3 regions of the Streptomyces sp. NA04227 genome follow, and region 1 is predicted to be linked to each of the others. Evidence: riboswitches for the same ligand, from Rfam matches in the RefSeq annotation. Region 1 holds a riboswitch; each other region holds the start of a gene.
What was found. A riboswitch is a leader RNA that binds a small molecule or an ion and turns the genes downstream of it on or off. The one in region 1 is predicted to bind cobalamin.
Positions count from the first base shown of each region.

Region 1 (4,361 bases):
GGCGTACCGCGTCGTCGAGGAGGCCGATGGTGTGCGGGAAGGCGTCGCGGAAGAAGCCGGAGATGCGCAGGGTGACGTCGATGCGCGGGCGGCCCAACTCCTCGGCGGGGATGGGCTCCAGGCCGGTGACGCGGCGCGAGGCGTCGTCCCAGACGGGGCGGATGCCGAGCAGGGCAAGGGCCTCGGCGACGTCGTCGCCCGCCGTACGCATCGCGCTGGTGCCCCACAGGGACAGGCCGACCGAGGTGGGCCATTCACCGTTGTCGGTGCGGTAGCGCTCCAGGAGGGAGTCGGCGAGGGCCTGGCCGGTCTCCCAGGCGAGGCGGGAGGGGACGGCCTTGGGGTCGACGGAGTAGAAGTTGCGGCCGGTCGGCAGGACGTTGACCAGGCCGCGCAGCGGGGAGCCCGAGGGGCCCGCGGGGACGAAGCCGCCGCCGAGCGCGTGGACTGCGTGGTCGAGTTCGTCGGTGGTCGCGGCCAGGCGCGGGACGACCTCGCGAGCGGCGAACTCCAGAATGGCGGCGACCTGTTCGCCCTGTCCGGAGGAGACCCGCGTGACGGCGGCGGGGTCCCAGTCGGCGTCGTCCATGGCCTGGACCAGGGCGCGCGCCTTGGCCTCGGCCTCGTCGGCGGTGGTGCGGGTGGCGGCGGATTCGTCCAGGCCGAGCGCCTCGCGCAGTCCGGGCAGGGCGGTGGTGCCGCCCCAGATCTGGCGGGCGCGCAGTACGGCGAGGACCAGGTTGACGCGGTCGGCGCCCGCGGGCGGGGCGCCGAGGACGTGGAGTCCGTCGCGGATCTGGGCGTCCTTGACCTCGCACAGCCAGCCGTCGACGTGCAGCAGGAAGTCGTCGAAGCCGTCGTCGTCGGGACGGTCCGCGAGGCCCAGGTCGTGGTCGAGCTTCGCGGCCTGGATGAGGGTCCAGATCTGGGCGCGGATGGCGGGCAGCTTGGCCGGGTCCATCGAGCTGATCTGGGCGTACTCGTCGAGGAGTTGCTCCAGGCGTGCGATGTCTCCGTAGGAGTCGGCGCGGGCCATCGGCGGGACCAGGTGGTCGATGAGGGTGGCGTGCACGCGGCGCTTGGCCTGGGTGCCCTCGCCCGGGTCGTTGACCAGGAACGGGTAGATCAGGGGCAGGTCGCCGAGTGCGGCGTCGGGGGCGCAGGCCGAGGACAGGCCCGCGTTCTTGCCGGGCAGCCACTCCAGGTTGCCGTGCTTGCCGAGGTGGATCATCGCGTGCGCGCCGAAGCCGCCCGCCTCGGGGTCGCTGGCCATCCAGCGGTAGGCGGCCAAGTAGTGGTGGCTGGGCGGCAGATCGGGGTCGTGGTAGATCGCGATCGGGTTCTCGCCGAAGCCGCGCGGGGGCTGGATGACGATCAGCAGATTGCCGCGGCGCAGCGCGGCGAGCACGATGTCGCCCTCCGGGTTGCGGCTGCGGTCGACGAACATCTCGCCGGGCGGCGGGCCCCAGTGCTGCTCGACCGCGGTACGCAGTTCCTCGGGCAGCGTCGCGTACCAGCGCTTGTAGTCGGCCGCCGGGATCCGGACGGGGTTACGGGCCAGCTGCTCCTCGGTGAGCCAGTCCTGGTCGTGGCCGCCCGCCTCGATGAGCGCGCGGATCAGCTCGTCGCCGTCGCCGGAGACCAGGCCGGGGATCTCCTCCTCGGGACCGAAGTCGTAGCCCTCGGCGCGCAGGCGGCGCAGCAGGGCCACGGCACTGGCGGGGGTGTCCAGACCGACCGCGTTGCCGATACGGGAGTGCTTGGTCGGGTACGCCGAGAGCACCAGGGCGAGACGCTTCTCGGCGGCGGGGACGTACCGAAGTCGCGCGTGGCGTACGGCGATTCCGGCGACGCGGGCCGCGCGCTCGGCGTCGGGTACGTACGCCGGGAGGCCGTCCTCGTCGATCTCCTTGAAGGAGAACGGGACGGTGATCAGGCGGCCGTCGAACTCGGGCACCGCGATCTGGCTGGCCGCGTCCAGCGGCGAGACGCCCTCGTCGTTCTCCTCCCAGTCGCCGCGCGAGCCGGTCAGGCACAGGGCCTGGAGGATCGGGACGTCCAGGGCGGTGAGCGCGCCCGCGTCCCAGGACTCGTCGTCGCCGCCCGCGGAGGCGGCCGCCGGCTTGGTGCCGCCCGCGGCGAGGACGGTGGTGACGATGGCGTCGGCCGCGCCGAGGGCCTCGATCAGCTCGGCCTCGGGGGCGCGCAGCGAGGCCACGTACAGCGGCAGCGCCCGGGCGCCCGCGTCCTCGACGGCGGCGCACAGCGCCTCCACGAAGGCGGTGTTGCCGCTCATGTGGTGGGCGCGGTAGTAGAGCACCGCGACGGTGGGCACGTCGTGGTCGGTGGGGGCGGTGATGCGGGCCGTGCGCTCCAGCGGCCCCCAGGTGGGCGCGGGCGCGGGCGCGTCGAAGCCGTGGCCGGTGAGCAGCACGGTGTCGGAGAGGAAGCGGGCGAGCTGCTCCAGGTTGGCCGGGCCGCCGTGCGCGAGGTAGGCGTGCGCCTCGGCGGCGATGCCGACCGGCACCGTGGAGGCGGCCATCAGCTGGGCGTCGGGGGCCTGTTCACCGGTGAGGACGATCACCGGGCGGCCGTCGGCGAGCAGCAGGTCGAGGCCTTCCTGCCAGGCGCGGATGCCTCCGAGGAGGCGTACGACGACGAGGTCCGCGCCGTCCAGGAGCGCGGGCAGTTCGTCGAGGGCGAGCCGGGAAGGGTTGGCGAAGCGGTAGGCCACCGGGCCGTTCGCCGCGCGGGCACTGAGCAGATCGGTGTCGGAGGTCGACAGGAGCAGGATCTCGCGGGGCTGAGCCTCGGGCGCGTGCGGCATGGGGGCGTTGGCCTTCCTCGGGGTGTCCACGCCCCGGGCAGTTGTCGGACGGCTGAGAGTTCCTGACTCACCCGGGGACCGGGCTCACAGTGGCGGGACCGTGCCGGATTCGCACCGGCTTCCTCACAGGACGGGGCCTGGCCGTCGACGGACCAGTTGGCCCGCCGCAGGAATAGTAAGTGCAGGAGGGGGTGCTTGTCGGCGGGGCGTTCGTCACCTTTGGTGCTGACGGAGGTGCTTGCGGAGGGGCTTTCGGGCGGGCTTGCGCGCAGGCTTGTGGAACGGGCGGGTCCGCCGGGGTCGTGCGCCGTTGGCGCCGGTGCGTGCGCGGGCATGGGGGCGGGGGCGTGCGCGGGCAGGGGATGGGGTGCGTGCGCGGGCACGGGATGGGGTGCGTGCGCGGCGCGGGCGCGGCGGCCGTGACGGTGCCGGAGACAGTGACAGCCGGTGGCGGGAACGGGGCGCAGATCACTGTTCGCGCCGGTGGCGGGGCCGCAGGCCGTGGGTATGCTCGCCGCCATGCCGCCCCACTCGACTCCCTCCGAGGTCGCGGGCCGGGCTCCCTCCCGCGAACGGGGCGACGCCTGCCCCGGCGCACTTCGACTGCACCGCGCCGACGACGGCTTTCTGGCCCGACTCCGGCTGCCCGGGGGCCTGTTGACGTCCCGTCAGGCCGAGACCCTCGCCGACGCGGCGGAGCGGCTCGCCGACGGGCGGCTGAGCATCACCTCGCGCGGCAACGTCGAACTGCGCGGCCTCGGCGAGACCTGCGGCGGCGAACTCGCCGCACTGCTGCACGAGGCGGACCTGCTCCCCTCCGAGCGGCACGAACGCGTACGCAACATCGTGGCCTCACCGGCCGCCGGACTCGACCAAACCGGCTTCGCCCACGTCCAGTTGTGGGCCCGTGAGCTGGACGGCCTGCTGTGCGCCGAGCAGTGGACGACCGCCCTCTCGGGCCGCTTCCTGTTCGCCCTGGACGACGGCCGGGGCGATGTCGCGACCCTCGGCGGCGATGTGACCTTGCTCGCAGCTCCGGCGGGCGAGGCGGTCGTACGTCTCGGCCGCTCGGTGCGCCGGATCGCCGCGGCACACGCACCACGCGCCGCCCTCGCCGCCGCCCGCGCCTTCCTCACCACCGCCGAGAAGGCGGGCAACGGCGCTTGGCGGGTACGGGACTTGCCGGAGGGCCCCGAGGCCGACCGGGAACTCGACCGCCAACTCACTAGATTCCTTGGCGAATCGGGCATTACGGAGAGCGTGGGGAGCACGGAAGGTACGGATAGCACGGAGAGTGCGGAGAATGCTGCGGGGCGCCTTTCGGGGAGGATGGATCGGGCCTCGGGCGCTCCGGCGCAGGCTGCTCGACATCCGGATCTGGAAGTCCGACCCGGCCACGACCCGCGCCCCTCCCCCGGCCTTCTCCGCGCCCCCGACGGCACCCGGACCGTGGTGGTCACGGCGAAGCTCGGCCGCCTCGACGTCGCGCAGTGGCGTGCGCTGCTGCCCGCCCCGGCCGACGAGATCCGGCTCA
Region 1 is NZ_CP054918.1:5,746,752-5,751,112, forward strand. Features, by position in the region: gene cobN (cobaltochelatase subunit CobN) at 1-2,827, opposite strand, end outside; cobalamin riboswitch at 2,860-2,988, opposite strand; partial or broken gene HUT18_RS24530 (cobalamin biosynthesis protein CobG) at 3,335-4,361, shown strand, end outside.

Region 2 (4,361 bases), 3.3 Mb from region 1:
CTCGCCGAGGGCCATCAGGTCCAGGGGCCTTGCGAGCAGCAGCAGGACGAGGGTGCCGAGGACGACGACCACCGAGGGCAGCAGCAGGGTGTCCCAGCGGGCGCTGCCGAGTCCGCCGAGCGTCCAGTGCATGGCCTCCTGGAAGTGCTCGGGCCGGGCGGCGAGCACCAGGATCAGCGTGGTCAGCGCGGACAGGATGTACGAGACGGCGACCCCGGCGAGTACGAGCCGGGTCCCGGTGAGGGTGCCGCCGCGCCGCGCGAGACCGTAGACGAGGGCCAGGGCGAGCAGCGCACCGGCGAAGGCGGCGGCGGGCATGGCGACAGTGGTGGTGATGCCGCCGCCGATGCCGAGGACCATCACCAGTACGGCACCGGCGCTCGCGCCCGAGGAGATGCCGAGCAGGAACGGGTCGGCGAGCGGGTTGCGCACCAGGGCCTGGAGCACGGTGCCGACGACGGCGAGACCCGCGCCCACCACGACGGCCAGCACCGTGCGTGGCAGCCGCACCTCGCGCACGATCGTGCGCCGCGGGCTGGGTTCGGCGCCGGGGGCGAGGGCGCCCAGGACCTCGCCGGTCGGTATGTGCACGGAGCCGAGGGCGAGGGCGGCGAGGATCGCGGCGGCCAGCGCGGCGGTGAGCAGGGTGAGGACGAGGGTGTAGCGGAGGGGGCCGGGGGTGGGGCCCGCGGGTCTCCGGCGGGTGGACTTGCCGGGCGGTGGTGGACCGGGCTTGCCACCCGCCGGTGAAGTGGCTTTGCCGGGCGCCGAGTTCGCCGTGTGGTGCTCCCGGCCGGACGCTTGGTCCCATGTACCGCCCGCAAGACCCGTCACCGCATCCCCCGTACCGCGCCCCCCGTCGGACGCCACGCTCATCGCCCGTTCGCCGGGTGGAGCTGTGCGGCGAGGCGGGCGATGGCGTCGGGGGCGCGGACGCCGAGGACGGTGTCCGACAGGGGCATGACGGCGAAGCGCTTGTTCTTGATCGCCGGGACGTCCTTGAGGGCGGGGTCGTTCAGGAGGCGCTTCTTCTTCTGTTCGACGCTCACCGAGCCGTAGTCGTAGATGACGATCGTCTCGGGGCGCCGTTCCACGACCTGTTCCCAGGAGGCGTCGCCGAAGGACTTGTCGAGGTCGGCGAAGACGTTGCGGCCCCCGGCGCGGGTGATGATCTCGTTGCCGATGCCCTTGCCGCCCGCGGTGAAGGCGGTCTTGTCGCCGCTGTCGTAGACGAAGACGGAGACGGGGCGGGTGTCCTTGGTGTGTTTCGCGGCGGCGGCGACGGTGGCGCGGGCCCGCTCGGTCCAGCGCTTGGCCCGGTCCGGGACGCCGAAGGTGCGGGCGACCTCGTCGACTTCGCGGTACAGGTCGTCCAGTCCGGCCGCGCCGTTGGTGCAGTTCTCGGTGTTGAGGCGGGTGTCGATGCCGGACTTCTGCAGGTCGTCGCGGGCCCGGCCGTCCTTGGCGGCGAAGGCGCTGGCGTAGCCGCCGTAGACGAAGTCGGGGTCGGCGGCGAGGAGTTGCTCCTTGCCGGGGTACTCCTTGGCGAGTACCGGGACCTTCTTGTACGCGGCGCGGTAGGCGGGCGCGATCTTGTCGTCGAGGTAGGCGGTGCCCGCCATCGACTTCTCCAGGCCGAGGGCCAGCATGATCTCGGTGACGTGCTGGTTCATGGTGACGGCCCGCTCGGGGGGCGCCTCGAAGGTGGTGCGTACGCCGCAGTTGGTGACGGTGTACGGGAAGCCGGGCTGCCGGGCCCGGTCGTCGCCGTCCCCGGAGCCGGAGTCGGAGCAGCCGCCGAGTGCGGCGGGGAGCAGAAGGGCAGCGGTGAGCGCGAGGGCGCGCGGGCGCCGGGCCATGGGGGCCTCCTCCAGGGGATCCGCGTCCCCTGCGTAAGTGGAAGAAGGCGGCAGGTCAGTTCCTGGCTTCCCCGCGGGGCGGGGTCACAGTGGCGGGACCGTGCCGGACTCGCACCGGCTTCCTGGGCCTGCCGCCCTGGGTCGCTGCTCAGTATGCCCGCCACCCCTCGGCGTGCCCCCGGCGCTCCCCTCTTCAGTACGCGGTGACGACCTTCACCTCTTCCTCGGTGATCTCGCCCTCGACGATCCGGAAGGAGCGGAACTGGAAGTCGCCGAGGCCGTCGGTGTCGGCGGTGGAGACCAGGACGTAGTGGGCGCCGGGCTCGTTCGCGTACGAGATGTCGGTACGGGAGGGGTAGGCCTCGGTCGAGGTGTGCGAGTGGTAGATGATCACGGGCTCTTCGTCCCGGTCGTCCATCTCGCGGTAGAGCTTGAGCAGGTCGCCGGAGTCGAACTCGTAGAAGGTGGGCGAGCGGGCGGCGTTGAGCATGGGTACGAAGCGCTCGGGGCGGCCGGTGCCCTCCGGTCCGGCGACGACGCCGCAGGCCTCGTCGGGGTGGTCCTTGCGGGCGTGTTCCACGATCTGGTCGTACAGGGCCTGGGTGAGGGTCAGCATGCCGCCCAGAATATGCGGGTGGGCCACCCCGTATCGATGGTCGATACGGGGTGGCCCACATGCTGGAACGGGTGAGGCGGAACCTCAGTCGCGGGAGCCGGCCTCGGCCTTCTGGGCGGTCCGCTGGAAGGCGGTGCCCTGCGGGTTGCGGGAGCGCAGGACCAGGTACGACAGGAGCATGATCGCGCCCCAGATCGGCGCGCAGTACAGCGAGATGCGCGAGTCCTTGTCGATGCCCATCATCACGATGACCATCGCGATGAAGGCCAGCGCGAACCAGCTGGTCCACGGGGCGCCCGGCGCCCGGAACTCGGAGGCGGGCAGTTCGCCGCGGTCGGCCTTGGCGCGGTAGCGGAGCTGGCAGATCAGGATCATGATCCAGGCCCACATACCGGAGATGGTGGCGAAGGAGACGACGTAGTCGAAGGCCTTGCCGGGCCACTGGTAGTTGATCCAGACGCCGACCATCATCAGGGCCGCCGAGAAGGTGGTGCCGATCAGCGGGGTGCCGGCCTTGGTCAGGCGCGTGAACAGCTTCGGGCCCTGGCCGTTGAGCGCGAGGCCGCGCAGCATCCGGCCGGTGGAGTACATACCGGAGTTGCAGGAGGAGAGCGCGGCCGTGAGGACCACGAAGTTCACGATGCCCGCGCCCGCGGCGAGGCCCATCTTGTCGAAGGCGGCCACGAACGGTGAGACGCCCGGCTGGAAGTGGGTCCACGGCACGACCGAGAGGATCATGATCAGGGCGCCGAGGTAGAAGACGGCGATGCGCCACGGCACGGTGTTGATCGCCTTGGGCAGGGTCTTCTTCGGGTCCTTGGACTCGCCCGCGGTGACGCCGACCAGTTCGACGGCGAGGAAGGCGAACATCACGATCTGCAGGGTCATCAGGGTGCCGCCGAGGCCCTTGGGGAAGAACCCGCCCTCGGACCACAGCAGGCTCATGCTCGCGCTGTCCCCGGCGTCGGAGAAGCCGATGGTGAGGATGCCGGCGCAGATGAGGATCATGCCGATGATCGCGGTGACCTTGACCATCGAGAACCAGAACTCCAGCTCACCGAAGAGCTTCACGGAGATGAGGTTGGCGCCGTAGAGGATGAGGGTGAAGATCAGTGCCGAGACCCATTGCGGGATGTCGAACCAGTACGTCATGTACTCGGCCGCCGCGGTGACCTCGGTGATACCGGTGACGACCCAGAAGAGCCAGTACGTCCAGCCGGTGACATAGCCCGCGAAGGGGCCGACGAATTCACGCGCGTAGTCCGCGAAGGAGCCGGACACCGGGCGGTACATGAGGAGTTCGCCCAGGGCGCGCATGATGAAGAAGATCACCAGGCCCGCGATGGCGTACGCGAGGATCAGGCTGGGGCCGGCCTTCGAGATGGCCTTGCCCGCGCCGAGGAACAGGCCGGTGCCGATGGCACCGCCGATCGCGATCATCTGGATCTGCCGGGCTCCGAGCCCGCGCTGGTAGCCCTCGCCGTCCGGGGCGTGGGGTGCTCCGGCGGCTGCCGTGCCGTCGTGCTGTTTGTCGACCCGCGCTGAGGTCATCGTTTCGAGCGCCTTTCTCCATTGCCCGATCCGCGCCGAGTCAAGGCCACGGAATCGGATCCCGATCCCCCCGGATACTGATGGAGTGCCACCGGCGGTCGGCCGGTCGGAGTGCCGGCGGCGGAACAGGGGTGGCGTCCCGTCGGCGGTCGTGAAGATGTATCACGAGTGTTGCGGGCGCTTGAAGAGCCGCATGTGGCGCGCGTCACAGTACGAAAGGGACAGGCGCGCCCGATCGCCGCAAAGTATGCGCATGAGTGACACGATCGTTATCCGGACTTGAGCGTCCGCTGAGCGAACACATTCCGGACACGATGGACGGGACGGACACCCCG
Region 2 is NZ_CP054918.1:2,493,068-2,497,428, forward strand. Features, by position in the region: gene HUT18_RS10500 (iron ABC transporter permease) at 1-645, opposite strand, end outside; gene HUT18_RS10505 (ABC transporter substrate-binding protein) at 873-1,859, opposite strand; cobalamin riboswitch at 1,895-2,014, opposite strand; gene HUT18_RS10510 (Mov34/MPN/PAD-1 family protein) at 2,053-2,475, opposite strand; gene HUT18_RS10515 (amino acid permease) at 2,560-4,026, opposite strand.
Region 2: it holds a riboswitch for cobalamin, as region 1 does, so the genes downstream of both, HUT18_RS10505 (ABC transporter substrate-binding protein) here and cobN (cobaltochelatase subunit CobN) in region 1, are expected to answer to the same signal.

Region 3 (4,361 bases), 120 kb from region 1:
TCGACGAATGGGGCCTGGGCGGACGCTCGTTCGGCACCTGGGTCACCTGGTTCCTGCTCGGCGGCGACCTCTACACGGCGTACACCTTCGTGGCGGTACCCGCGGCGATCTACGGGGCGGGCGCGGCCGGCTTCTTCGCGGTGCCGTACACGATCCTGGTGTACCCGCTGATCTTCACCTTCCTGCCCCGCCTGTGGTCGGTCTCGCACAAGCACGGCTACGTCACCACCTCGGACTTCGTGCGCGGCCGCTTCGGCTCGCGCGGTCTGTCGCTGGCCGTCGCGGTCACCGGCATCCTCGCCACGATGCCGTACATCGCCCTCCAACTGGTGGGCATCCAGGCCGTCCTGGACGTGATGGGCATCGGCGGCGGCGAGGGCACCAACTGGTTCATCAAGGACCTGCCGCTGCTGATCGCCTTCGGTGTACTGGCCGCGTACACCTACTCCTCGGGCCTGCGCGCGCCCGCGCTGATCGCCTTCGTCAAGGACACCCTGATCTACCTGGTGATCGCGGTCGCCGTGATCTACATCCCGATCAAGCTCGGCGGCTTCGACGACATCTTCGCCGCGGCCGGGGACAAGTTCAACGCGAGCAACGAGGCGGCGGGCAAGCCCGTGGCGGGCCTGGTCCCGGGCGAGGCCGGGCAGTGGACGTACGCCACACTCGCGCTCGGTTCGGCGCTCGCGCTGTTCATGTATCCGCACTCGATCACGGCCACGCTGTCCTCGCGCAGCCGTGAGGTGATCCGCCGCAACACCACGATCCTGCCGCTGTACTCGCTGATGCTGGGCCTGCTCGCGCTGCTCGGCTTCATGGCGATCGCGGCCGGAGTCAAGGTGGACAACGGGCAGCTGGCGATCCCGCAGCTCTTCGAGGACATGTTCCCGGACTGGTTCACCGGCGTCGCCTTCGCGGCCATCGGCATCGGCGCGCTGGTGCCCGCGGCCATCATGTCGATCGCCGCGGCCAACCTGTTCACGCGCAACATCTACAAGGACTTCCTCAAGCCCGACGCGACCCCCGAGCAGGAGACCAAGGTCTCCAAGCTGGTCTCACTGCTCGTGAAGGTCGGTGCGCTGGTCTTCGTGCTCGGCATGGACAAGACCGTCGCGATCAACTTCCAGCTCCTGGGCGGCATCTGGATCCTGCAGACCTTCCCGGCCCTGGTCGGCGGCCTGTTCACGCGCTGGTTCCACCGCTGGGCGCTGATCGCGGGCTGGGCCGTGGGCATGCTCTACGGGACGATCGCCGCGTACGGTGTGGCGAGCCCGACGCAGAAGCACTTCGGCGGCTCCTCGAAGGAGATCCCCGGCATCGGCGAGATCGGGTACATCGGTCTCACCGCGTTCGTCCTGAACGTCGTGGTGACGGTGGTCCTGACCCTTGTGATGCGGGCCCTGAAGGCGCCCGAGGGCGTCGACGAGACCTCGCCCGAGGACTACACCGCGGACGCGGGCGACCCGGGCGTGGAGCGCGAACTGCCGCCCGCCACCGCGGGCTCGGCGCACTGAGCGGAGCGCAGCGAGCAGTACCCGACGGGCCGCCGGAGCCATCCGGCGGCCCGTCGGCGTATACCGCACCTTGCACAGTGCTCCGACACCCCGCGTCCAACACACCACAAGATATGGGGTGTTCTCCAGCAGGCACCCACCACATGTATGCTCATGCTCGCTGTCATCGCAGGGGAATCCGGTGCGAATCCGGAACTGTCCCGCAACGGTGAACGGGCCGTTTCCACCTGCCCGTGAGTCCGAGGACCTGCCGACGGCGCACCCGGCGCGCCCTGTTCCGGGTGCCAGACGTCCCGGCCCCGCGGACAGGGCGAAGGACGCGTACTGCCGTGTGACCCGGCAGACGTGTGCTCCCTCCTGCGCGGGTTCCGTCGAGCGAGGGAGAGTGACACGTGACCATCGCGCCCGCCCATGAGGCGACTGCGACTCACAGCGAGGCCGAGGGACCCGGTGCGGGCCTGCTGCGTACCCTGACCCGGCTGACCGCCGACCTCCCCGACGCCGACGCCGGACGGGTGGCCGCCGCCGCGCTGCGCGGGCGCTCGGCCACCGCCGACGAGGCCGAACTGCGCGCGCTGGCAACGGAGTCGGCGGCCGGGCTGATCTCCGAGGACCCGGTGTACTCGAAGCTGGCGGCCCGGCTGCTCACCCTGGCCATCCGGGACGAGGCGGCGAGCGCGGGCGTGCACGACTTCTCCGGCTCGATCGCCACCGGGCACCGCGAGGGCCTGATCGCCGACACCACGGCCGCGTTCGTCGCGGCGCACGCGGCGCGCCTGGACGCCCTGATCGACACCGAGGCGGACGACCGCTTCGGCTACTTCGGCCTGCGCACCCTGCACAGCCGCTATCTGCTGCGCCACCCGCTGAGCCGCCGGGTGACCGAGACCCCGCAGCACTTCCTGCTGCGGGTCGCCTGCGGCCTGGCCCCCGAGGAGGGCGGCGAGGCGGCGCTGGCCGAAGTGGCCGCGCTGTACCGGCTGATGAGCCGCCTGGAGTACCTGCCCTCCTCCCCCACCCTGTTCAACTCCGGCACCCGCCACCCGCAGATGTCCTCCTGCTATCTGCTCGACTCCCCGCAGGACGAGCTCGACTCGATCTACGACCGCTACCACCAGGTGGCCCGGCTCTCCAAGCACGCGGGCGGCATCGGCCTCTCGTACTCCCGTATCCGCGCCCGCGGTTCGCTGATCCGCGGGACCAACGGCCACTCCGGCGGCATCGTGCCGTTCCTGAAGACGCTGGACGCCTCGGTGGCCGCCGTGAACCAGGGCGGGCGGCGCAAGGGCGCGGCGGCCGTGTACCTGGAGACCTGGCACGCGGACCTGGAGGAGTTCCTCGAACTGCGCGACAACACCGGCGAGGACGCGCGCCGCACCCACAACCTGAACCTGGCGCACTGGATCCCCGACGAGTTCATGCGCCGCGTCGAGGCGGATGCCGAGTGGTCGCTGTTCTCGCCCTCGGACACCCCGGAGCTCGTCGACCTGTGGGGCGCGGAGTTCGACGCCGCCTACCGCCGGGCCGAGGCCGCGGGCCTCGCCCAACGGACGCTGCCCGCGCGGGAGTTGTACGGGCGGATGATGCGGACCCTGGCGCAGACCGGCAACGGCTGGATCACCTTCAAGGACGCCGCCAACCGCACCGCCAACCAGACCGCCGAGCCCGGCCACACGGTGCACTCCTCCAACCTCTGCACGGAGATCCTGGAGGTCACCGACGACGGCGAGACGGCCGTGTGCAATCTCGGCTCGGTGAACCTCGGCGCCCTGGTGACCGGGGACGGCATCGACTGGGAGCGGCTCGACGCGACGGTGCGCACCGCGGTCACGTTCCTGGACCGGGTCATCGACATCAACTTCTATCCGACCGAGCAGGCGGGCCGGTCCAACGCCCGCTGGCGCCCGGTGGGTCTGGGCGTGATGGGCCTGCAGGACGTCTTCTTCCGGCTGCGGCTGCCCTTCGACTCGGCCGAGGCACGGGAGCTCTCCACCCGGATCGCCGAGCGCATCATGCTCACCGCCTACGAGACCTCGGCCGAACTCGCCGAGAAGAACGGCCCGTTGCCCGCCTGGGAGAAGACCCGTACCGCACGCGGGGTCCTGCACCCCGACCACTACGCGGCCGAGCACCACTGGCCGGAGCGCTGGGCCGCGCTCCGCGCCCGTATCGCCCGCACCGGCATGCGCAACTCGCTGCTGCTCGCGATCGCTCCCACCGCGACCATCGCCTCCATCGCGGGCGTCTACGAGTGCATCGAGCCGCAGGTCTCCAACCTCTTCAAGCGCGAGACCCTCAGCGGTGAGTTCCTCCAGGTCAACTCCTATCTGGTGGACGAGCTGAAGCAGCTCGGTGTCTGGGACGCGCGGACCCGGGAGGCGCTGCGCGAGGCGGGCGGCTCGGTACAGGACTTCGCCTGGATCCCCGAGGAGCTGCGGCGCCTGTACCGCACCGCCTGGGAGATCCCGCAGCGCGGACTTGTCGACATGGCGGCCGCCCGTACGCCGTACCTGGACCAGTCCCAGTCGCTGAATCTCTTCATGGAGACACCGACCATCGGCAAGCTCTCCTCGATGTACGCCTACGCCTGGCGGCAGGGCCTGAAGACCACGTACTACCTGCGTTCGCGCCCCGCGACCCGGATCGCGCGCGCCGCCCGGGCGAGCGCGCCCGCCACCGCCACCCCGCCCGCGCAGGCGAGCGCCCCGGACGCCGAGGCGATCGCCTGCTCCCTGGAGAGCCCCGAGTCCTGCGAGGCCTGCCAGTAATGACCGCCGTACACCCCGACTCCGCCCCCAGCGCCGCCTCCGCCGGGTCCCCGGCGGCCACCGCTGCGGACCCGGACCG
Region 3 is NZ_CP054918.1:5,863,661-5,868,021, forward strand. Features, by position in the region: gene mctP (monocarboxylate uptake permease MctP) at 1-1,514, shown strand, start outside; cobalamin riboswitch at 1,655-1,784, shown strand; gene HUT18_RS25020 (ribonucleoside-diphosphate reductase subunit alpha) at 1,907-4,282, shown strand; gene HUT18_RS25025 (ribonucleotide-diphosphate reductase subunit beta) at 4,282-4,361, shown strand, end outside.
Region 3: it holds a riboswitch for cobalamin, as region 1 does, so the genes downstream of both, HUT18_RS25020 (ribonucleoside-diphosphate reductase subunit alpha) here and cobN (cobaltochelatase subunit CobN) in region 1, are expected to answer to the same signal.